Regions from separate parts of the Comamonas brasiliensis genome, predicted to be linked through region 3. Evidence: riboswitches for the same ligand, from Rfam matches in the RefSeq annotation. Region 3 holds a riboswitch; each other region holds the start of a gene.
The links. Region 3 has a riboswitch for cobalamin ahead of DJFAAGMI_RS22485 (ABC transporter substrate-binding protein). Riboswitches for the same ligand answer to the same signal wherever they lie in the genome.
Positions count from the first base shown of each region.

Region 1: it holds a riboswitch for cobalamin, as region 3 does, so the genes downstream of both, DJFAAGMI_RS03775 (FecCD family ABC transporter permease) here and DJFAAGMI_RS22485 (ABC transporter substrate-binding protein) in region 3, are expected to answer to the same signal.
Region 2: it holds a riboswitch for cobalamin, as region 3 does, so the genes downstream of both, DJFAAGMI_RS03425 (TonB-dependent receptor domain-containing protein) here and DJFAAGMI_RS22485 (ABC transporter substrate-binding protein) in region 3, are expected to answer to the same signal.
Region 4: it holds a riboswitch for cobalamin, as region 3 does, so the genes downstream of both, DJFAAGMI_RS03765 (TonB-dependent receptor) here and DJFAAGMI_RS22485 (ABC transporter substrate-binding protein) in region 3, are expected to answer to the same signal.

Region 1 covers NZ_JAANES010000001.1:835,300-841,085, reverse strand. The annotation lists gene DJFAAGMI_RS03810 (EamA family transporter) at 1-232, opposite strand, end outside; gene DJFAAGMI_RS03805 (Lrp/AsnC family transcriptional regulator) at 321-797, shown strand; gene DJFAAGMI_RS03800 (hypothetical protein) at 953-1,261, shown strand; gene DJFAAGMI_RS03795 (LysE/ArgO family amino acid transporter) at 1,321-1,971, opposite strand; gene DJFAAGMI_RS03790 (HTH-type transcriptional regulator ArgP) at 2,063-2,983, shown strand; gene DJFAAGMI_RS03785 (hypothetical protein) at 2,985-3,314, opposite strand; gene DJFAAGMI_RS03780 (DUF2721 domain-containing protein) at 3,329-3,826, opposite strand; cobalamin riboswitch at 4,140-4,383, shown strand; gene DJFAAGMI_RS03775 (FecCD family ABC transporter permease) at 4,621-5,685, shown strand; gene DJFAAGMI_RS03770 (ABC transporter ATP-binding protein) at 5,682-5,786, shown strand, end outside.
Region 2 covers NZ_JAANES010000001.1:753,228-759,013, forward strand. The annotation lists gene DJFAAGMI_RS03405 (NAD(P)H-dependent oxidoreductase) at 1-116, opposite strand, end outside; gene DJFAAGMI_RS03410 (MerR family transcriptional regulator) at 177-569, opposite strand; gene DJFAAGMI_RS03415 (cell division protein ZapA) at 1,160-1,540, opposite strand; gene DJFAAGMI_RS03420 (hypothetical protein) at 1,581-1,790, opposite strand; cobalamin riboswitch at 2,031-2,271, shown strand; gene DJFAAGMI_RS03425 (TonB-dependent receptor domain-containing protein) at 2,340-4,253, shown strand; gene DJFAAGMI_RS03430 (cobyrinic acid a,c-diamide synthase CobB) at 4,265-5,677, shown strand; gene DJFAAGMI_RS03435 (bifunctional adenosylcobinamide kinase/adenosylcobinamide-phosphate guanylyltransferase) at 5,725-5,786, shown strand, end outside.
Region 3 covers NZ_JAANES010000006.1:352,231-358,016, reverse strand. The annotation lists gene DJFAAGMI_RS22505 (OprD family outer membrane porin) at 1-630, opposite strand, end outside; gene DJFAAGMI_RS22500 (pseudoazurin) at 719-1,198, opposite strand; gene DJFAAGMI_RS22495 (ABC transporter ATP-binding protein) at 1,214-2,017, opposite strand; gene DJFAAGMI_RS22490 (FecCD family ABC transporter permease) at 2,014-3,090, opposite strand; gene DJFAAGMI_RS22485 (ABC transporter substrate-binding protein) at 3,144-4,151, opposite strand; cobalamin riboswitch at 4,283-4,508, opposite strand; gene DJFAAGMI_RS22480 (GNAT family N-acetyltransferase) at 4,568-5,071, shown strand; gene DJFAAGMI_RS22475 (acetyltransferase domain-containing protein) at 5,202-5,786, shown strand, end outside.
Region 4 covers NZ_JAANES010000001.1:829,485-835,270, reverse strand. The annotation lists gene DJFAAGMI_RS03770 (ABC transporter ATP-binding protein) at 1-664, shown strand, start outside; cobalamin riboswitch at 714-971, shown strand; gene DJFAAGMI_RS03765 (TonB-dependent receptor) at 1,107-3,248, shown strand; gene DJFAAGMI_RS03760 (ABC transporter substrate-binding protein) at 3,269-4,318, shown strand; gene DJFAAGMI_RS03755 ((2Fe-2S) ferredoxin domain-containing protein) at 4,315-5,136, shown strand; gene cobW (cobalamin biosynthesis protein CobW) at 5,170-5,786, shown strand, end outside.

The DNA.
Region 1 (5,786 bases), on a different contig from region 3:
CCATGCCGAAAATCAGCAGAGCCTGTGCCTGCTGACGGTTGAGCGACCAGCGCCAGGGCCGCCAGACGCACACCAGAATCAGCGCGGCAAAGCCCACCCGCAATGCCGAGGTACCCTGGGCACCGACCAGGGGAAACAGCTGCTTGGCCAGCGAAGTTCCCAGCCCGAGCGCAGTGACCGAGCCCAATACGGCCAACACGGGCCACCAATGATTCCAGCTGTTTTTTGACATAGGTAGGTACGATATTGCATGTCACCCGCGAAATTTGCTCGTTTTCGGCCCTGAATCTGCAAGTTTCGCTCTCAACCCATCCCACACCATGCCTGCTGCCGATCTGGACTCCTTTGACCACGCGATTCTTGCCCTTCTCCAGCGTGACAACCTCATGCCACAGCGTCTGATTGCGGAGCACATCAACCTCTCGGCCCCGGCCGTGCAGCGGCGCATCAAGCGATTGCAGGAAACCGGGGTGATTGCCGCCAACGTGGCCGTGCTGGAGCCCGTCAAGGTTGGCCGTACGCTGACCGCGATCATCACCGTGCAGCTGGTCAACGACAGGCCTGACCTGTCGCGCGGCTTCAGGGCCAGAATCGCCGATGAAGCGGCCGTGCAGCAATGCTTTTATGTGACGGGCGAAACCGACTACATCCTGGTCGTCACGGCAACCGACATGGATGATTACCAGGCCATCTGCAAACGCCTGTTCGAAGGTGACGAGAACATTCGCCGCTACAGCACCTCGATCGCACTGGAACGCATCAAGACAGGTCTGCAACTGCCGCTGTCCGCGCCATGAGGCAGTTCTGCCTTGTGGCCCGAGTTGGTGCAGAACGAGGGCTGCCATCTGCCATGAAGATTGGCACTGGCGCCACCAGAAACAAAATGCAACAATTGCGTCATAAACCGGCTCAGATTTTGCACACAACAAGAGTCCACTCTTGAGGAGACACGATGAACACTTCTTCCGCCACCTCGCCCGATATGGCCACGCTGGTTGCCGATCGCACGCTGGACAAATATGCCAAGGACTACTTCCCCCGGCGCGAGCAGGTGACGATTGCCTTTCGCGGCGACATTGCCGAGAAGCACAACTACGACAAGATCCGCCCGATCTCGCAAGCCCAGCGTCATGGCAAGCACATTGTGGTGATCGAGGGCCAAAGCCAGAAAACCGGAGCCACAGGCCACTACCGTATCGAATGCAATAGCTGGAACCTCATCGAAGCCGTGGGCCTGTGGGAGCAGGCTGCAGCGGCTTGAACAGCGAAGGCGAGCCTGCGCCGAAGTCCGCGACACATGGCGCCGGCTTGCGTTGAGACTCAGACGTCCATTCCAAATGCGCTGCTCGCCACCCACCAGGCCAGACCCAGCATCATCACGCCGGTGATGCCATCCATGACGCGCCAGGCGCCGGGGTTGGCAAACAGGCGCTTGAGACGTCGCCCTGCCATCGCCAGCAGCACAAACCAGAGACAGCTGGCAGAGGCAGCTCCCACCACGTAGGACCAGCGGCCCGCACCTTCCTGCTGGGCGCCAATCGAGCCCATCAGCAACACCGTATCCAGGTACACATGAGGATTGAGCAAGGTGATGGCCGCCAGCGCAGCCAGCACGCTCATCATCCCGCGCGGTGCCGCCCTGCGCTCGCCGGCTTCCATGGCTGCATCCGGAGCCAGCCACATGCGCCGCAAGGCGAAAAGACCATAGGCCAGCAAAAATGCGGCTCCACCCAGCGTCAGATACTGGGCCAATGCCGGATAGCTGGTCAGCATCTGCGCCATGCCGGCCACCCCCAGCGCTACCAGCAGCCCATCGCTGAGCACACACAGAGCCACGCAGGCCTTCACATGTTCGCCCTGCACTGCCTGACGCAGCACATACAGGTTCTGGGCACCGATGGAAACAATGAGCGAAGCGCACACCGTAAAGCCTGCAATCCAGGCTGAATAAAAATTAGTTGTCATATCCATGAGCCGCTGACTCCTCCAAACCGGCCCGGATTCTTGCTCCACGGAGCAATTAAGTAAAATTACATTTACTCAATCCAATGAAGAATTTCTAATGTTTGACTACGCAGGACTGGAAGCGCTTGCCGCGGTATTGCGTGAGGGAAGCTTCGAGCGTGCGGCGCGCAAGCTGCATGTCACCCCCTCCGCCATCTCCCAGCGCATCAAGTTGCTTGAGGAGCGCGTGGGACAGGTGCTGGTGCTGCGAGGCACGCCCTGCAGTGGCACGGAGGCCGGCCGACGCCTGTGCCTGCATGTGGAGCAGGTGGCGCTGCTGGAAAACGATTTGCGCCGCAAGAACCCGGAACTGGTCCCCGAAGGCCAGACCGCCCTGCCCACGCTGAAGCTGGCAGTCAATGCCGACTCCCTGTCGACCTGGTTCATGGATGCCATGGCGGATTTCACTCAGGATGGCAACGAGTTGCTGGACATCAGCATTGACGACCAGGATCACACGGCCAAACGCATCAAGGAAGGTGAAGTCATGGCCGCCGTCACCGCCACGGGCTCGGCGATTGCTGGCTGCAACACCTGGCCGCTGGGCCGCATGCGCTATATCGCCGTGGCCAGCCCGGCGTTTGTGCAGCGCCATCTGGCCCAAGCCGAGTCGGACCGGGAACTGGCACAGATCTTGGCCAAGGCGCCCATGATGTACTACGGCCGCAAGGACAGCCTGCAGGACCAATGGCTCCATGGTCTGGGACTGGACGGACGGCGCAACAATGCGCGTCACTTTCTGCCCTCCAACCAGGGCTACACCCGTGCCGTGGAACTGGGCATGGGCTGGGGCATGCACCCGGCCCAGCTGATCACCCCGCAGCTGGCCAGTGGCGATTTGATGGAACTGCTCCCGGGCAGAGATCTCCACATTCCCATGTACTGGGCCCACACCCGCAATGCCCAGGCCAGCCTGCAGCGACTGACCGACTGCATCATCCATGCTGCGACCGCCTGGCTGGAGCCCATGCAGGAATAGCTCAGACGGCAGCAGACTTTTTCAGGCCGTAATAGAAGATCCAGGCAGCCGCCAGGTACAGCAAGGGATAAAGCGCCAGATAAGGAGCCAGGTGCAGATAGGCGGTCCAGCGCTGTGACGCGAAGAAGCTCGCATACACCAGGGCCGCGAGCAATGCCCCGCTACCCATCAGCAGACCGACATAGGCCAGCAAGGTGGCCAGACGCAAGCCCGGCCTGCCACGCTCGACCAGCCGCAACCGCCCCGAACGCAGCTGCACGGGAATCTGATAGAGGCGAGCAAGTGCCATCAGGAAGACGATGGGCACCAGGATCAAAGGCAGGAAAAACATGTCTCGCAGATCCCTCAGGGACGGCGCTCGGACTCCGCCACATGGCGTACGGCTGCCCTGGCCTGGCTGAGCATATGGAAGTCCAGAATGCGTGTCGCCATGATGGTCTCCCAGAGAAAGCAGCACAGCGCCAGCACAAAGGCCAGAACTCCCAGCAAAAAGCTGAACACGGCATAGCCATGTCCGCTGACGCCGTAGGCCTGGCCCACGAACAACAGCACGATGGTCAGCCCTATGCACATGCCGCACAGCGTCAGCAGCGCAATGGAGACGTTGGCCAGTCGCCCGCGCTCGCGCAGAAAATGCAGCTCCTTGAGGTGGCGCGCGATCAGATCGTGATCCTCCAGGGTGCGCAGGCTTTCCTCCAGCTTGCGGGCCCTGTCAATGATGCGGGCCAGCCGCCCCGCTACGGAGCCGATCATGCCGGCCACGGCAGTCAGAAAAAAAACCGGCGCGACAGCGAGCTGAATGCTGTGGGTGACGGTCTGTGCGTCGATAGACCAGATGCTCATGATGTCCTCAGAATCGGGGGCTTTCTCACCCTCTATTTTGTGCACAAATGTCAGCGCAGTTTTGACTGCGGCCACTCAAAAACAGCCGCCGCAGACATTTCAGGCGGCTGCAACCTGTTTGGGCATCGGATATCGATCACGGGCAGCGCCGCCAAAGTGCCTGAACTTGCATCAGCGCCTCGTTGAACGCGATGCCGACCTTGTGCTGTGCCTCGCTGCCTCAAAGGATTCGCCCAGATCTCCCAGACGATGTCTGGATGCGCTGCTATATAATTTTTCGCTGAAACAAGTCTCGGCACGGCCGTGCCGCAGGCTTTTTCTCCATGCGACAGGTGCCCGGTGCTTCATCGGGTTAAACGGGAACAAGGTTCAAAGCCTTGGCTGCCCCCGCAACGGTAAGCAGATCAAACCACTTCATGGCTTTTGCGCTTGCAGGAGCCTGTCACTGGTGTTCTACGTGGCCTCTTCGACGAGGTGCGCGGCAACGCCGGGAAGGCGAAGTGACATGCCTCGCGCAATCTGCCAGCCCGGATACCGGCCTGTTGAGCGCTGACCACCCGGACCCAGTTCCGGCAGTCGGCATGTGCAACGAGCGTCTGCGGGGAGCAGCGTGACGGCAACAGGCTGCGAGGCCCGCCCTCCGCCCGATCTCGTCACCAGCATGCAGACCGTCTGCCCTGGCTAATGACAATGAGACACCTTGCACAGGCTTTCGCCTCGCGCTTCGGGCCCGCTGGCGCCATGCCCACCTGGGACCCCGCCCTGCTGCAGCCATGACCCAGCCGTTGACACAGATGTTCGTCCAGCAACGCCATCAGCTGAAGCTATGGCTGGCCATGTTGACGGCAGTGCTGCTGCTGTCTCTGACTCTGGCCATCACCTTGGGGCCGGTACGGATCGCCCCCGGGCAAGCCTGGCAGATCACGGCCTACGAGCTGGGCCAGCGCCTGGGCCTGGACTGGCCTTCCGGCAGCTGGAGCAGCGCCCAGTACCAGATTGTCTGGCGCGTGCGCCTGCCGCGCGTATTGCTCGCAGCCCTGACCGGCGCAGGCCTTGCGCTGGTGGGCGTGGCCATGCAGGCCATGGTGCGCAATCCGTTGGCCGACCCCTATCTGCTGGGCGTTTCCTCCGGTGCGTCGGTCGGTGCCGTAAGCGTGCTGGCCTTCGGCGCACTGGCATTTGCCGGCGAGCTGGCCTTGCCGCTGGGCGCTTTCAGCGGTGCGCTGCTGGCCTGTGTGGCCGTGTATTTCCTGGCCCATGCCAATGGACGATTGCAGGCATCGCGACTCATTCTGGGCGGCGTGGCCATTGCCTACTGCCTGGGCGGCGTCACCAGCCTGATCGTGCTGACGGCCGATCAGCGCGAGCTGGCCAACTCCGTGCTCACCTGGACCCTGGGCAGCCTGGCCGGAACCCGCTGGCAGGAGCTGGGCCTGCCGGCTGCCTTGCTGGCTGCTGGCGTGGCCCTGCTGCTGACACAGGCCCGCTCACTCAATGCACTGCTGACAGGCGAAGAAACCGCCGCCACGCTGGGAGTGGACACCACCCGCACCAGGCGCTGGCTATTTGTTCTGGTCTCGATGGTGACGGGCGTGCTGGTGGCGCTGACGGGTCCGATCGGTTTTGTCGGCCTCATCGTGCCCCATGTCGCCCGCATGCTGGTCGGCTCCGAGCACCGGCGCGTGCTGCCAGTGGCCGCTCTCACAGGTGCCATCTTCCTGATCTGGGTCGATGTCTTCTCGCGCATCAGCTTTGCCCCCGCCGAAGTACCCGTGGGGGTCATCACCTCGCTGCTGGGCGGCCCCTTCTTTGTCTGGATGCTGTGCCGCAAGAGCGTGCGGGAAAAGGGCAATCCGTGAGTTCCGCACCCAGCTCTTCCTGCCTGCTGGAGGCCAGCCACCTGCATTGGCAGACGGCAGCTGCCTCCATTGTCAAGGACATCAGCCTGCATATCCGGCAT
Region 2 (5,786 bases), on a different contig from region 3:
AGCAGGCGTACTTCGGCTCCGGACCGGCGCGCGGCGTCGGCATAGGTGTGAGCCAGGCTTGCACACAGGCTGTGGGAAGAGGGCTGGCCGAGGATGATGAGGATGCGACGGGACATGGCGATAGAGGCTCGCGGAGTTTGGAGGCCGCCAGCATCACCTTGCCCCGTGGGACAAAGTCAAGCGCTGGATCGGATCGGGAGCCTGTCTGGCGTCGCGCACCCAATTGAGTCCTCACAACTGGCCAACTCCACGCTCAGCGCCGCAAGAGCGGTGTCTGCAGCCTGCAACTGCGCCAGCTCGTCGGCAATGGCATGTCGCCGGGACTGGATCAGTTCAAGGACGGCTGCAGCGCCCGCGGCGGTGTCGATGGCGCGTAGCGGCTGAAGCGCAGCCAAGCGAAATCCCAGTGCCAGCGCCTGGCGAATCCATTGCACGCGCTGCACATCCTCAGAGCCATAGCTGCGGTAACTGCCTATGCGCGCCACGGTGCCGAGCAAACCGTGGGCCTCGTAGAGGCGGAGCGCCTTGGGTGTGCAGCCTGTGAGTGCCGCGAGCTCACCGATGCGCATAACTGACCTTCGGGTGCTTCCAGGAATGGCGGGCGCTTGCGCAAACGGCTGAGGGCTGAAGTTGCATGCGTGTCTGAAGTCGCTTGGGCATGTTGCGGGTGCAGGTGTGTCAGCCGGGATTTGCCGGAACATCGATTTCCGGGGGGCACCTAAAGCCTTGGGTGCAGCCAGCGCAGATCAAGGTCTGCTGTCTGAATGGTCTCAGGCGATAGGGCAAGAAAAAGGCCCGCAATGCGGGCCAATCATCAATCCAGATTTGCAAGTTGTTGATGCCTAGCGTGGCTTTGTTTGATGTGCAGGACCACGTTCATGGCTGTAAACCAACTACATCAACAGCTTGTCGGTAAAGGTGTCTGCAAATGCCACCGGCTCGTCATCCTGAACCGGGGGTTCAGGTGGGCAAGAGCAACCTATCGTTGGGTTCATCTGACGCGAGACGATCACGCTCAATAGGTGATTTATCAAGCCCATGCTCGTTGAGCATTGGTTCAAGGAAATATAAAAACCGGCAGATTTGCAGACGGTTTGATTCTAGCTGGTATTGGCTGTCGTGCGCAGCTCATGACTGCTTTGTTGCCGAGGTTAACTGATCAAAGCAGCCTGGCATCGGCATCCAGAGCCTGATCGAGCCTGAGCACCAGTTGCTCTGCCAGCTCCTGCTGACGCTGCAATTCGGCCTGGGCGGCTGCACTGACCTCGGAGGCCGCGCTCTGCTCCTGAACGAGTGCCTGCATTTCAGCCTGGGCATTGGCCATGTGGGCTTGCTGGGCATCGCGGTCGAGCACATCGAACGCCATATTGAGGGCTGCCAGCACTGCCACGCGCTCGCGCGAACGGACCTTGCCGCTGTCGCGGATGCGGGTCATCGCCTCATCCACGCGGCGAACGGCTTCCTGCACTCGTTCTTCTTGACCATCGGGGCAGGTCAGCACATAGCTTTGCTGCATGATTTGCACATCGATCTGCTTCATGGGCGTCAGTGGCGGGTCTGGTGATGGAGGGTGACGGCTGTCACTCTCCCTGGTTGGCGGGCAGGCGTTCGATCAATGCATCGACGCGCGCACGAGCGGCCTGCAGGCGCAGACGCAGCAAATCGCGCTCTTGCGTCAGAGCGATGACCTGATCGGTGAGCAGGGTGTTGGTGCGCTGCAGTTCCTCGTGGCGCACCAGCAGACGCTCTACGCGCTCGGCAATGAGATCAAGAGAGGGCTGGGTGGTCATAGACTCTGCCATTGTAGGTCTTGCAGTCCGTGGGTGAGTATAAATGTGCAGGCAAATTCGCAGTTTGCGCCAGAGCACGGCCTGCTTGACTGCCGCAGTCGGGAAACTGCAAGATTTCTCTCAAAATCGTAGCGTGCTGCGCAAGTTCTGTGTGCCTCAAACGCGTGTTTAAGGTAAAAAATCGTCACCTGAACCGCGCAAGGCTACTTCGAATGAAGGATTTGCGCCGCGTAGCGCTCATTACAATGGGCGCCTGTTGGTGCTCGAGGCTGCTTTTCTGTGGTCTCAGTTCAACGGGAAGCAGGGAGGGGCTGGCCAGATGCACTGGCTCTCCGAACCTGCGCTGCCCCCGCAACGGTCGGCGAATGGAGTGCTGCGGCATTCCGCCTTTTCCCCCATGGCCACTGGCGCTGCGCGCTGGGAAGGCCGGCAAGAGGATGATTCGCCTAGCCCGGATACCGGCCAACATGGGTTGCCTGCATTGTGTGCAGGTATGTTTGCTCAATGTCGGCGGGTAGGCTGGCATGGGCGTATTCAAGTGTGCTTTCCATGAGTCCGCAATCTTCGTCCCTGCGCCTGGCGCAGGTGGCTTCGCGCGCACGCGCCTCCTCTTTTGTTCTCCGTCCCACCTTGCTGGCATCTGCGTTGGCCATGGCGTTTGCCGCACAGGCTCAGTCAGCTGCGCAGGCCGATGCGGTGCAGATGAAAGAAACCGTGGTCACCGCCAATCGCATCGAACAGCCTTTGTCGGATCTGGTGGCCGATATGTCGGTGGTGGGTCGCGAAACGATTGAAACTGCGGGGGCCGTGGGTGTGGCCGATGTGCTCTCGCGCCTACCGGGTGTGCAGATGGTGCGCAACGGTGGTGCTGGCTCTACCACCAGCGTTTATCTGCGCGGTGCCGACACACGTTTCACTGCCGTCTATATCGATGGAGTGCGTGTGGACTCCCAGTCCACGGGCGGTGCATCCTGGCAGGATATTCCGCTGGAAGCGATCGACCGCATTGAAGTGTTGCGCGGCTCGGCGGCGGCTGTCTACGGCTCAGACGCCATGGGCGGCGTGGTGCAGATCTTCACCAAAAAGGGCGAGGGCAAAGCCAAGCCCTATGCGGGTCTGGGTTGGGGCAGTCGTGGCACGGTGAAGGCTCAGGCAGGCATCAGCGGCGGTGTTGCGGGCTGGGATTACAGCCTGGGTGTTTCGCATGCCAGCAGCAACGGCTTCAATGCCAAGACCTCTGCGGGCTTCAATCCCGATGCGGATGGCTATCGCAGCAACGCCTTCAACGGCCGTGTGGGCTACCAGATCAACAGCAATCAACGTGTTGAGGCCACAGCTCTGACCAGCTATATGAACGCAGGCTATGACGCCACTGTCTCCAAGACCAGCCCCATGGCCGACGACCGCAGCATCTACAAGATGAATGCGGTAGGCCTGAACTGGCTGGCCAAGTGGAGCGATGTCTACAGCACGCGCCTTCAGTACACGCAGTCACGCGATTTCTACCAGACCAAGCCCAGTGTCTATGAAACCGACACGCGTCTGCACAGCTATCTGTTCCAGAATGAGTGGCGGCTGGGAGCGCAGACCGTGACGGCCGCGCTGGAGCGCCGCGAGGACAAGCTGGTCAACAACGGCCTGGATATCGGCAGCCGCAATCGCTCCCAGAACGCGCTGGCACTGGGCTACGGACTGCACGCGGGAAAGCACACGCTGCAGCTCAATGCCCGTCATGACCGCGACAGCGAGTTAGGCGGCCACACCACGGGCAGCGCTGCGTATGGCTATGAGTTCATGCCCAACTGGCGCGCAACCGCATCGGCCGGCACTGCCTTTCGTGCACCTACGCTCTATCAGCGCTTCAGCCAATATGGCGATGCCAGCCTGTCGCCTGAAAAAGGCCGCAATGTGGAACTGGGCCTGAAATGGGGCAAGGGCAGCGACAGCTTCTCGGCCACGCTTTATCGCAACAATGTATCCAATCTCATCAACTATGTGGGTGGGACGGGCACCTGTGCGGGCAATACCGGCCTTTACGGCGGCTGCTATGCCAACGTGGCCAAGGCCCGTTACGAAGGCATCACCCTGGCCGCCACCACTCGCTTGGGCATGGTGAATCTGCAAGGTTCGGTGGACTTCCAGGATCCGCGAGATACCGATAAGGATCTGCAACTGGCTCGCCGCTCCAAGCGTTACGCCAATCTGTCTGCCGACACCACACTGGCCGGCTGGAGGCTGGGCGTCGAAATGCAGGCCGCCGGAAAGCGCTTTGACGATGCTGCCAACAAGACTGTGCTGGGCGGCTACACGCTCTGGAATCTGAGTGCACAAAAGCAGCTGACACGTGAATGGAGCCTGGTGGCACGCATCAACAATCTGGCTGACAAGCGCTATGAGCTGGCCCGAACCTATGCCACCGAAGGCCGCAGCGGCTATATCGGTGTGAAGTGGGAAGCTAACTGAACAGGGTCGCCATGACATCCATCGCAATGCCGGAAAAAACCAACCGCTGCCCCGCGGTGCTGATCAGTGCTCCGGCCTCTGGCCAGGGCAAGACCACCGTGACGGCGGCCTTGGCACGGCTGCATGCGCGTCAGGGACGCAAGGTGCGCGTATTCAAGTGCGGGCCGGATTTTCTGGACCCCTACTGGCATGAGCTGGCCAGTGGTTCGCCCGTGCATTCGGTGGATTTGTGGATGACGGGCGAGGCGGATGTGCGCCAACGCCTGCATGAGGCGGCCCAGGAGGCTGACCTGATTCTTGTCGAAGGCGTGATGGGCCTGTTCGACGGCAACTTCAGCGCGGGCGATCTGGCGCAGTTGCTGGGTCTGCCGGTGTTGGCCGTGGTCGATGCATCGGCCATGGCGGGCACTTTCGGGGCGCTGGCCTACGGCTTGCAGCATTACCAGGCCGGCCTGCGCTGGGCCGGCATGCTGGCCAACCGGGTGGCCACGGCGCATCATGCGGATCTGCTCCGGCAAGGCCTGCGCGACCAGTCTATGTGGCTCGGGGCCATGCCCGGAGTGCAACTGGGCGATGTGGCGGTCAAGGCCAGGTCTGCGGCGCTGCTGCCGGAGCGCCACCTGGGCCTGATCGCCGCCCACGAGCTCGGCGATGCGCTGCAGCGCCTGGATGCTGCAGCCGATGCCCTGGCCCAGACGCCACTGGGGCAGAGGGCCTGGAGCTCGGATGACGGGCAGCCCAGCTGGCAGGATTGGTGTGTGGACTTTGCCGCGCCGGACATTGGCGCGGCTCAGCCCCGCTTGGAGCCATGGCTGGGCGGACGTCGCATTGCCATTGCGCGCGATGCAGCGTTTTCGTTTATCTATCCCGCCAATCTGAACTGTCTGCGGGCCATGGGGGCAGAGCTGTGTTTTTTCTCGCCACTGGCTGGCGATGCGCTGCCGCCCTGCGATGCGATCTGGCTGCCCGGCGGCTATCCGGAACTGCATGCGCGGGCTCTGCATGAGAACCGGCAGTTGCGCGACGGCATTGCCCAGCATATTGCGCAGGGCAAGCCGGTCTGGGCAGAGTGCGGCGGCATGCTGGCGCTGTGCGATGGTGTGACCGCCCTGGACGGCAGCACCCAGCCCATGTGGGGGCTGCTGCCCGGTCAGGTTGTGATGCAGAGCAGGCTTGGCGGTCTGGGCATGCAACAGCTGGCACTTGATGCCGGCCTGTTGCGCGGTCATACCTTTCACTACACAAGACTGGAGACAGCCATGCCGGTGCTCACGCGCAGCAGCCGCCCCGGCGCGGCCGTGCAGGCCGACCGTGGCGAGGCGCTGTATCAGTGTGGCAGTGTGCAGGCCAGCTACTTTCATGCCTGGTTTCCGTCCTGCCCATCGGCGGTGGCGGCGCTTTTTGGCGCAACAATCAAAGGCTGATTATTTAGTCCATCACCATGAGCCCTGCAAGCACAGTCTCCTTCGTCATGCCGCGTACCCAGCTCATACTGGGCGGGCAGAAAAGCGGAAAATCCCGTCGCGCAGAGTT
Region 3 (5,786 bases):
GTTCCATGCTGCACCTACAAAGCTGAAGGAGCCGCTGGTTACGCCCGAGTAGTTGCCCAGCAAGTCGGCGCCGTTCTTGCGCGCATTGCGGTCGGCCCAGCCGGTAAATCGCCCGGCCTGCAGCGTGAGTGTGGGGATGTCTCTGCTGATGACTTGCCAGCCCCGATTGCTTTCAGGCAGCAATCGGGTATCGGACGAACTGAAGATCGGTGTCTTGGTCCGCATCTCGCCCACTTTCAGTTCCGTGGAAGAGATTCGAGCTTTCAGTGCAGCGCCGGCACGACCAAAGCTATCCGCAATCTCTTGCCCATCCTTGGCCACATAGCGAGGTGTTGCCCGTGCATGCTCGGCCTGCGTCCCCAGATTGACGGCGCCATAGGCATGTGCATCGAGCCCCAGGCCGAGAACGCCCTGCGTGTAGCCCGATTCGTAATTGAGCATCAGGCCGTAGGCCGATTCTCGGGCCAGTGTCTGACCTCTTTGTCCGCTGGCCGCACGAAAGCTGCTTCCTTTCTGGTAGTTAAGCTGTTCCAGCAGCATGCGGTTTTGCATATGGAATGCAGCGCCCTCAATAAAGCCTTTGGCGTCATCTTGTGCTCCGGCAACAGCGCCACCACTGGCGCATAGCATGGCAGCGCTCAGTGCAGAAAGACGAAAAACACGGGCTCTCATCGGATGGATCTTTTCAGTGGCGGCTGCAGGCCCGATGGGCCGGATTTCATTGGCCATGGTGCGGCTCTCTGGATGCTCGAGATGCGGTCTGGGCGCGTGCAGCGATGTCCTGGAAGCGCTGCCTTGCCTGTTCAGGCACATCATCCGGTACGGATAGCTGGGACAAGGGGCTGTCGCCGACCTGGATCAGCATCACCATGCCCATTGCATAGTGGGGCTGGCACTTGACGCCGTAAAGACCTGGCTCGGTCATGGTGACCGTGATTTCCTGATTGGTCTTGCCTCTGAAGGGTGTCGCGCCTGCCGGCGCCATCCCCGGGATGGATACTGCATCGTGCCCGCTGCTGGTCGCGAGGAACTTGACGCTGTCGCCTGCTGCGATCCTGACGAATTCGGGCTCGTACGCCATGGCTCCGTGAGGACCTCGGTTGAGCATCTTGATCTCGACAGTTTCTGCCGCGGCGAAGTGCCCTGACAAACCGCAGGCAAGCAATGCGGCAATACGGATGGAGCTGGGAGCAGACATGAGGAACTTTCGGTTTTAGTGACTGGCCATCGCTTGAAAGCGCAGCACGTGGCTGCCGTCTTCCGGATCCAGCAAGGCGCGCACCTGAACCTGAAAGACCTGCTGCAGCAAATCCGGATTCAGCACCTCCAGGGGCTTGCCCAGCTGAACCAGGCGGCCCTGATGCATGACGGCCAGACGGTCGCAGGCCATGGCTTGGTTGAGGTCGTGCAGCGCGACCACCTTGGTGATGGGAAGCTCCCGGATCAGCTGCATCAGCGACAGCTGTTGGTGGATATCGAGGTGGTTGCAGGGTTCGTCAAGCAGCATCAACTGGGGCTGTTGCGCCAGGGCCCGTGCAATATGTGCTCTCTGGCGCTCGCCGCCCGACAAGGTGTTCCAGCGGCTGCCTGTCTTGGATAGCAGGCCGACATCGCGCAGCGCCTCTTTGACGATGCGCTGGTCGGCGGCCGACAAAGGAGCCAGCGCAGACAGCCAGGGCGTTCGCCCGAGCTCCACGGCCTCGGCCACGGTGATGGCATCGAGGGTGTCGGCGTCCTGCGCCACCAAGGCCAGCCGGCGCGCCACGGCACGCCTTGGCAGACGCTGCAGTGCCTGTCCCCCCAGCAGCACCTCGCCCGAGCTGGGCTTGAGCACACCGGATAGCAGTCGCAGCAGGCTGGATTTACCCGAGCCGTTCGGCCCTATGAGCCCCAGCATTTCACCCGGCTGCACTTGCAGGCAGACCTGCTGGACAATGGCTGTGCCACGCGCCTTCCAACTGATATCGCATGCTTCAAGCGCGACCATGTCCGGCTTGGCGAGGGTGTCAGGCGTCATGCGTGACCTCTTCTGCCTCTGAGCAAAACGCCGGCAAACACCGGGGCGCCGACCAGGGCGGTGATGACGCCAATGGGCAGAACCTGTCCCTTGATCAGGGTGCGTGAAACCACATCGGCGGCAATCAGGAAGATGGCTCCGATCAAGGCGCTGGCCGGGATCAGGCGCCCATGGCGCACGCCAACCAGCAGACGGGCCGCATGAGGAATCACCAAGCCCACGAAGCCAATCGCTCCGACCACGGAAACCATGACGGCTGTCATCAAGGCAGCTGCCAGCAGCAGGGTCAGCTGCACGCGGCGCACTGGTACTCCCAGTGCCGCGGCCGATTCGCTGCCGAAGGTGAATGCATCCAGAGAGCGGGCATGCATCAGACACACCAGCACTCCTGCCATAGCCACCGTAGCCGTCAAAACCGTATCGGGCCAGCGCACGCCGCTCAGATTGCCGAGCAGCCAGAACATGATGCCGCGCGCCTGCTCGGCACTGCCGGACTTGGTGATGATTAACGATGTCAGCGCATTGAACAGCTGCGAGCCCGCAATGCCGGCCAGCACGATTTGCCCGCCATTACGCAGGCCGCCATTGCCAGCGGCATGGGCCAGCAAGGCCACCAGGGCAAATGCGCAAACCGCTCCAAGGAAAGCCCCGGTGCTCATCGAGACCAAGCCCGCCCCCAGGCCGGCGACCGAAACCAGCACGGCCCCCGTGGAAGCACCTGCTGAAATGCCCAGCAGGTAGGGCTCGGCCAAGGCATTGCGCAGCAGGGACTGCAGAACAACGCCGCAGACGGCCAGCCCGGCCCCGCAGCTGGCTGCGACCAGGGCTCTGCTCAGGCGGTAATTCCAGACAATGCCCGCATTGATGGGGTCTATGACGTAGCTGGTGCCCAGCATTTGATTTGCGAGCACCTGGTACACGATGCGCGCGGAGATATCGGTCTCGCCAATCGCTATGCCGGACACGACGGCCAGCAGCAGCAAGGCGGCTGCTGCGGCCCCAAGCAGGGCGGCGCGCAGCAACCGGCCTGCCGGTAGAAGCGGTCTGGAAAGGCTCGGCGTGTAGGTATTCATGGCTCAGCGGCCGGGCAAGGTGCACCGGCATGCGGACTTCGTTGATGTCTGGCTTATTTGGCGAGGCCTTCGATCTGCAGCACCGCATTGGCAATCTGCTCCATGCCGTCCACCTGGCGGATGGAGCCCTGCAGGGCATCGGCGTCCACGATCACGATGCGGCCGTTCTTGACGGCATCCATGTGCTGGGTGACGGGGTCCTTCTTGAGGAAGTCCAGCTTTTTCTGGTAGTCGTCTGCAGGAAAGCGGCGACGGCCCATGCGGGCCACGATCAAAATCGAGGGATTGGCCTTGGCAATCGTCTCCCAGCCCACGGTCGGCCACTCCTCTGCGGATGTGATGACGTTGCGCAAGCCCAGAGCTTGCATCATGTAGCCGGCCACGCCGTTCTTGCCGGCCATATAGGGGTCGGCGGCCAGGTCTGCGCTGGAGAACCACAGTGCGGCAGACAGGTTCTGGAGCCCGGAGGATTTGACCTTGGCCACGGCCTGGGTCTGGCGATTGCTCAGCTCTTTGACCAGGCTTTCGCCGCGGGCCTCGACATCAAAGGCCTGGGCCAACTGGCGAATGCTTTTGTACAGGGCTTTCACGTCGTAGCTGGCAGTACGCGTGCCGTCAGATCCCACAAGATTGTTCTTGCCTTCGCAGTCGGCAGGCATGGCATAGGTGGCGATGCGCAGATCATGGAATTGCTCGCGCGTGCCCACCACGCCATCCTTGCCCACCATCCATTCAAATTGCGAAACCACCAAGGCGGGGCGCTTGCCGAGGACCGACTCGAAGCTGGGAATGTTGTCGGACAGGCGTGGCACCTTGTCGTTGACAGCCTTGAAGCGGGGCTGTACCGGGTTGAACCAGAGCGCTGTTCCGACAACCTTGTCGCCCAGGCCGAGGGCATAAAGCATTTCAGTGCCGGCCTGGCCTATGGTGACCACCGAGGTGGGCGCCTTGTCGAGAGTGAGGGTGTAGCCGCAGTTTTGCAGCTGCACAGGAAAGTCGGTTGCATGAGCGGAAAATGCGGTAGCGAGCAGGGCAGTGCTGGCAAGGCTTCGAAGCAGCATCGGAATATCTTTCCAGAAGCGGCGAAAAGCATCTTGGAAGACATAGCAGGACACGCGCCTGAACTTTGCCCTGAGTGGCAGCAGGTTATCGGAGCGATGAAATGCTCACTTCCCGGACACCCCGCCGGCAATGAATGGTTGGTGCTCTGGCAGGTCTCCTGACTGGCAAATCATCGCTGGCTCATCGCCTTCCCAAACAGATGTTCAGTGGCTGTGTGATGGCTGGCTCATTGCCTACAGTTGCGGGGGCAGTTCCATTTCACGGGCCGGCCCCGAAGGTGCCTGACCACTGGATTCCCTCATGCATTCGCCGCTGCGCACGCATGTTCTTGCGAAACCAAAGTTGCGGTAATGTATCTGATTTTGTAGCAATCAGTCCCAAGCCAGGACGACGAATGAGCCCCGATTGCCTCTCCATGCCCCGCTTGCAAGACATTTCCATTCAGCGCGTTCGTGAATTGCATCAGGTTCACGGCTTTTTGCAAAGCGCACGTGTTTCCATGTTCGGCGGGCGCATCGCTTCACTGGAAATTCCCGAGGATCTTCGCCATTTCGAAGAGACCTATCTATCGGGTAGCGGCTGCATGCTGGCGGCTCTCGATGCTGACCAAAGAGTGCAGGCCACGATTGCCTGCCGGGACTATGACGGCAGATTTGCGCAACTGGATTTCGGACCGCAGAAGGTGGTCGAGGTCGTGCGCCTGTTTGTCGCGCCGCAATTCCGGCGCTCAGGCGTGGGGCAGGCGATGCTGGATGTGCTGATGCGCCATGCTCTGGCCCAGCAGGTGCAGGTGCTTTATCTGCACACCCATCCATTCCTGCCGGGAGCTCTTGAGTTCTGGCAAAGACAGGGCTTTGCGGTGATCGAGCGTGAAGAAGATCCGCTATGGCAGACCGTTCATATGCAGCGTCTCATGTGAAGCTTGGGAGAGCTGTCCAAGGCTCGGGCTGTCGACTGGGTCCTCGACCTGCGTATTGGAAGCGGGCGTGAAATTGAGCATGTCTGCGCCAGACACCGGGTATGAATTGTTATGATATTGATAATTCGATATCAATAAAGCAAGCAACTTGTCCTCTCTGTCTTCTCCACCAGTAATTGCTGGCCGTCTGCAATCGATCGATGCGTTGCGTGGTCTCGTCATGCTGTTCATGTTGCTCGACCATGTCCGTGAAACCTTTTATCTGCATCTACAGGTTCCCGACCCCATGGTGGTGGCGGACACTCCGCCCGGCCTGTTTTTCCCGCGCATGCTCGCCCATTTGTGTGCGCCGGTATTCGTGTTTTTGACGGGCCTGGGGGCCTATCTGTATGCCAGCCGGCATGCCGGTGCTGCTCAGGCGCGCACCGCGTCCGGCTTTTTGTGGCGGCGTGGCCTGTTCTTGGTGCTGCTGGAGGTGACGGTCGTCAACTTTGCCTGGACCTTCCAATTTCCTCCCGCCAAGATCTTTCTGCAGGTGATCTGGGTGATCGGTCTGTCCATGCTGGCCCTGTCGGTGCTGGTATGGCTGCCACGCAAGGCCTTGCTGCTGCTGGGGCTGGTGCTGATTGCGGGGCACAACCTGCTCGATGGTCTGCATTTTCCTGCGGGCCACGTGATGCATGTACCCTGGGCGATCCTGCATGACCGTGGCTGG
Region 4 (5,786 bases), on a different contig from region 3:
CGGCAGCGGCAAGTCCACCCTGCTGCGCATGATCTACCGCATGCTCAGGCCTGCCAGCGGTGCGGTCTGCATAGACGGACAGGACGTCTGGCTGCGCAGCGCTCGCGACAATGCCCGCTCCATGGCGGTGCTGACCCAGGAAACCACCAGCGAGTTCGATCTGCGCGTCTGCGATGTGGTGCTCATGGGCCGCACGCCGCACCAGAGCTCTTTCGCCCGCGACAGCGAGCAAGACTTCTGCATCGTCGCCCAGTCCCTGGCTCAGGTCCGTGCCCAGTCGCTGGCACAGCGCATGTTCTCCACCCTTTCAGGGGGCGAGAAGCAACGCGTGCTCATGGCCAGGGCACTGGCCCAGCAGACCAGGCTGCTGGTGTTGGACGAGCCCACCAACCATCTGGACGTACGCCACCAGTTCGAGCTGATGAACCTGATCCGCAGCCTGGGCCTGACCACGCTGGCCGCGCTGCACGAGATGCCACTGGCCGCTCACTACTGCGACCGCCTGTACCTGCTCAAGGCAGGAGAACTGGTGGCGCAGGGCACGCCGGCCCAGGTGCTGACCGCGCAGACCATTGCCGAGGTCTACGGCGTGCGTGCCCAGGTACGCCTGAGCGAGCGCAGCGGCAGACCGCTGATCGAGTTCATGCCGGACGAGTTGCTCTAAATCCCTGCGCGTTTCGCCCGGGGACTGATAAACTCTCGCGGCGCCTTGATGGCGCTTCGTTTCGGAAGGTGCTCGCTTGAAGCGAGTGAAACGGGAACAAGGTCTGATCGCAAGCTCAGGAAGCCTTGGCTGCCCCCGCAACGGTAAGCAGGTCAACACACTCATGCGAGCGCATCAGCGCTTGCAGCCACTGGACATGATCCGGCCCCTCGCATCGCGACGGTCTGCATCTTTCGGGAAGGCGAGTCGTGAATTCAGCAATGAATTGCCTGTGAGCCCGGAGACCGGCCTGCCGATGACTCAACTCCGCCCCTCGGGGCGGTATTTACGAAAACTGTCTGCGGGGTGCGGATAGCGGCCAGAAAGTGGATTGCGTCATGCCTGGTAAAGGCGGACCTGTCTGCGGCACAGCTATCCCTTCAGGCAGTTTCGGCCTCGTGATATGTGCTCTCATCCACAAACCTCTGCTGCTCTTCATTCCGCCCTCAACTCCAAGCCTCAGCTGCGCCATCTAGGCAGCACCGCACTCAAGCTGCTTTTGCTCTGCCCCGTCGTCGGCATGGCCCAGCAGTCCCTGCCCGAAGTCACGGTGCGGGAAAACCGCCTGCCCTCGCATGAGCTGCAGACCAGCCAGCCGTCAACCACGGCCTCCCATGTGAACGTACCCGTGCTGGACCTCCCGGCCAGCGTCAGCGGCGTGTCCTCGCTGCAAATAGACGAGCGTGCGGACTACCGCGTCTCCGACGCGGTCACCCGCACCGTGGGCCTGAGCACATCGGGCGCCCCCGGCAATGGGGGGCTGTCTTTTTCAAGCCGCGGTTTCAATGGCGTGAACTCCATCGGCATTGCCGAGGACGGCATCATGCTGGGCGTGGCCTCGGGCACCGTCAACTATCCGGGCGACAGCTGGGGCTATGAGCGCATCGAAGTGCTGCGCGGCCCGGCATCGCTGATGTATGGCAGCGGCACCACAGGTGCCACCATGAATGCCATCCGCAAGCAGCCCAGCCGCGAGCGCTCCACCGAAGTGCTGCTGGGAGCAGGCAGCCACGGCAAGGCCTACGCCGGCATCGGCGCCAGTGGCGCACTGGGCGAGACCCTGAGCTACCGTCTCGATGCCTATGGCGACCGCACCGACGGCGAGCGCGAGCTGGGCAAGGCCAGCAGCGGCAAGCTAATGAGCGCACTGCGCTGGACGCCGCGCAGCGATCTGACCGTGGATCTCAGTGCCGACATCAGCCAGCAAAAGCCCGAGCGCTATTTCGGCTCGCCCGTGGTCGACGGTCAAATCGTCAAGGAGCTGCGCAACAAGAACTACAACGTGCTCGATGCCATCGACCAGTTCAAGGACCAGCGCTTCCGTGCCAAGGCACAGTGGCGTGCCAGCGACGCGCTGACGGTGCGCAACGAGCTCTATCACTTCAAGTCCGATCGCCACTGGAAGAACATCGAGGCCTACGACTACCAGCCGGCCACCGGCCAGGTGGGGCGATCCGACTATCTGGAAATCGGCCACGATGTGCAGCAGACGGGCAATCGCATGGGGCTGGACCTCAAGGCCGCCAACCACCAGATCGCCGTGGGCTGGGACATCTCCAATGCCCAGTTCACAAGCACCAGCAACTCTCCCTACACCGGTCAATCCACGGTTTCGGCCTTCAACCCGCAGCATGGCTATTGGGACAGCCCCGATGCCTATCTGCCGCGCATGAACTCCAGCCTCCGCCAGAATGCGCTGTATCTCGAAGATGCCTGGAAGATCAGCGAGCAATGGCTGTTGATGGCCGGCATGCGTCGTGACTGGTATGCCTTCTCGCGCAGCAATATTCAGGACGGCTCGGGCTTTGACAAGCCGCTGAACGGCACTTCCTGGCGCCTGGGCCTGACCCACAAGTTCGATGCGCTCAGCAGCGCCTATGTGCAAACCAGTACCGGCCATGACCCCGTCACCAGCCTGCTGGCGATTGCCCAGTCACAAACCGGCTTCAGCCTCAGCCAGGGCCGCCAGATCGAGGTCGGCTACAAGCAGCAACTGGCCGATGGGCGTGGCGAATGGACCGTGGCGGCCTATCGCATCGTCAAGGACGACATCATCACCCGTGACCCCGATCGTCCGGCACTGTCGGTCCAGGGTGGCAAGCAGTCGTCCAGGGGGATTGAACTGACCGGTCTCATCCATGCCAGCAAGACGCTGCGCTTCGAAGGCAATATTGCCTATGTGGATGCAAAGTTCGACCGTCTGCTCGAGGGCAGCAAGGGCGTGGACCGTGCAGGCAACCGCCCCAGCAACGTGCCGCGCGTGACTGCCAACCTCTGGGGTCACTACCGCACCGGCCCCTGGCAGGCATCGCTGGGCATGCGCTATGTGGGCGACCGTTTTGGTGACAACGCCAACACCGTTCGCATGCCTTCCTATGTGGTGACCGACGCCGTGCTGAGCTGGGATATGAACCCGCGCACCACGCTGCGCCTGGTAGGCCGCAACCTGACCAACCGCCTCTATGCCACCTATGCCTATAGTGGCAACCAGTGGCTGCTGGGACGCGGGCGCAGCGTGGAACTGTCCGCGCTGATGCGCTTCTGATGCTGCCCAGGCCTGTTGCCATGCAAGCTATTGGCTTGAATCGTCCCTGCGGCTCGGCGCTGCTGGCAGCATCGCTGCTGCTGGCCGGTTGCGGCAAAGCACCCGAGCCGCAGGCGGTTGCGGTGCCGATGCGCCAGCATCAGCCAGCGCTGGAGTTGCCGGTGTGCGGGCAGACGGTGCGCTATGACAAGGTTCCCCAGCGCGCCGTCACCCATGACGTCAACATCACCGAGAGCTTTCTCTATCTCGGTCTGGGCCGGCGCCTGGTCGGCTACTCGGGCATCCCTTCCAGCAAGGAGATCAGCCCCCAGCTTAAGCCCTGGCTGCAGCGTCTGCCCGATCTTTCATCCCAGGGCATGAACCTGGAGGTATTGCTGGGCGCCGAAGCCGACTTTGTCTTTGGCGGCTGGAGCTATGGCTTTCGCCAAGGTGCCGTGACCCCGGAGCGCCTGGCCAGCCACGGGATCGCCTCCTATGTGCTGTCCGAGTCCTGCATCCGCGTGCAAAAGCGCGAGCGCATCGCACTGGACGATGCATTGCTGGACATGGAGAACATCAGCCGCATCTTTGGCGTCCTCCCGCAGACCCAGCCACGCATAGACAAACTGCGGGCCTCCCAGGCCCAGCTGCGCCAGCAGATGCAAGGCAACCGCACGCTGCCGCGCGTCTTTGTCTACGACAGCGGCCAGGAGATTCCCGTCACCGTCGGTCACTTCGGCATGCCACAAGCCATGCTGGACGAAGCTGGAGCCAGCAATATCTTTGCAGACCTGAGCCAGAACTGGCAGCGCGGCAACTGGGAAGACGTGATCGAGCGCGACCCCGAGTGGATCGTGATCATTGACTACGGCCAACCCGACGCCCAGGGCAAGATCGAGTTCCTGCTGCAAAAAAAGGAACTTGAGGCGGTTTCCGCCATTCGCAATCGCCGGTTCTTCGTGATGAGCTATGCCGAAGCCACACCCGGCCCGCGCAATATCGAAGCCGCACAGCGTCTGGCTGCTGCCTTGCACCCCGAGCGCAAGATCAGCGTCCAGCGCGTGGAGTTTTCTGCAGGAGAGCTGCCGTGAACAAGCATCTCCCCAGCTCCCGACCTGCCGACCTCAAGCAGGCCGCAGCTCCTTCGCTGGCCATCATCTTGCTCAGCCGGGGCGGCGCCTATACCGCAGGCCTGACGGAGCTCAGCGATCTGGCCGCGCGGCTGGAGACCGCCATGGGGGCCTCAGGCCAGCCTGTGCAGCAGGTGACCACGGCCTATGTGGACCGCGCCCAGCCCACGCTGGGCGAGGCGCTGGACCTGTGTGCCGAGGCACGCAGCATTCTGATCCTGCCCGTGATGGTGCCTGACGAAGCCTCGCTGCGCCGCTGGCTGCACAAGCTCATCATGCGCTGGCGTGCAGCACGTGATTCCTCACAGCCCTCTCCGCGTCTGGTATTTGGTCAGCCGCTGCTGCAGCTACCCGGGCTGACCGAGTTGCTGGCCCGGTCCGTGGAAGATGCACTGCGCCAGCCCGATGTGCCCGAGGTGCTGGGCGACGATCCATGGGAGCACGACCCCAAGGGCTGGTCGCTGGTGCCCGAGCACCGCCAGCATGTGCTGTGGTGCGTGGGCCCGCGCTGCGCGGCCAAGGGAGCGCTGCAGCTATGGCCCACACTGACGCGAACGATACGTGAAACCCCGGGACTGAAAAACCGGCTGCAACCGCTGCAGACCGGCTGCCAGTACCCCTGCAACCATGGCCCGTTGATGATCGTCTACCCCGACGGCGTCTGGTACGGTCCCATGGATGCCGACAATCTGGCGTCCACGCTCACAGGCCATGTGCTTGATGCGCGCGTCAACCCGCAATGCCATGTCCACGGACCGGCTGTCCTCGAACGCTCCTGATTTCTCTTGCTTTCCTCCACCGGAGATAGATCCATGCAAACCACCAAGATTCCCGCCACCATCGTCACCGGCTTTCTCGGCAGCGGCAAGACCACCTTGATGCGCCATATCCTCGAGCAGGCCAAGGGGCTGCGCGTGGCCGTCATCGTCAACGAGTTCGGCGAACTGGGCATTGACGGCGAAATCCTCAAGACCTGCGCCATAGGCTGCCAGGAGGAAGGCGGCGCCGACGGTCAAATCTACGAGCTGGCCAACGGCTGCATGTGCTGCACCGTGCAGGAAGAGTTCTTCCCCGTCATGAAGGCCCTGGCCGAGCGCCGCGCCGATATCGATGTGCTGCTGATCGAGACCAGCGGTCTGGCCTTGCCCAAGCCCCTGGTCCAGGCCTTCCAGTGGCCCGACATTGCCAATGTCTTCACCGTCGATTCCGTGGTCACCGTGGTCGACACGCCCGCTGCGGCCGCCGGCCAGTTTGCCCATGACCCGCATGCCGTCGACGAGCAGCGCCAGGCCGATCCCAATCTCGACCATGACGCCAGCCTGCACGAGCTGTTCGAGGACCAGCTCTCGGCCGCCGATCTGGTGGTGCTGTCCAAGGCCGATCTGGTCACGGCCGAACAACTCGGCCAGGTACGTGCCCTGGTGGCCGA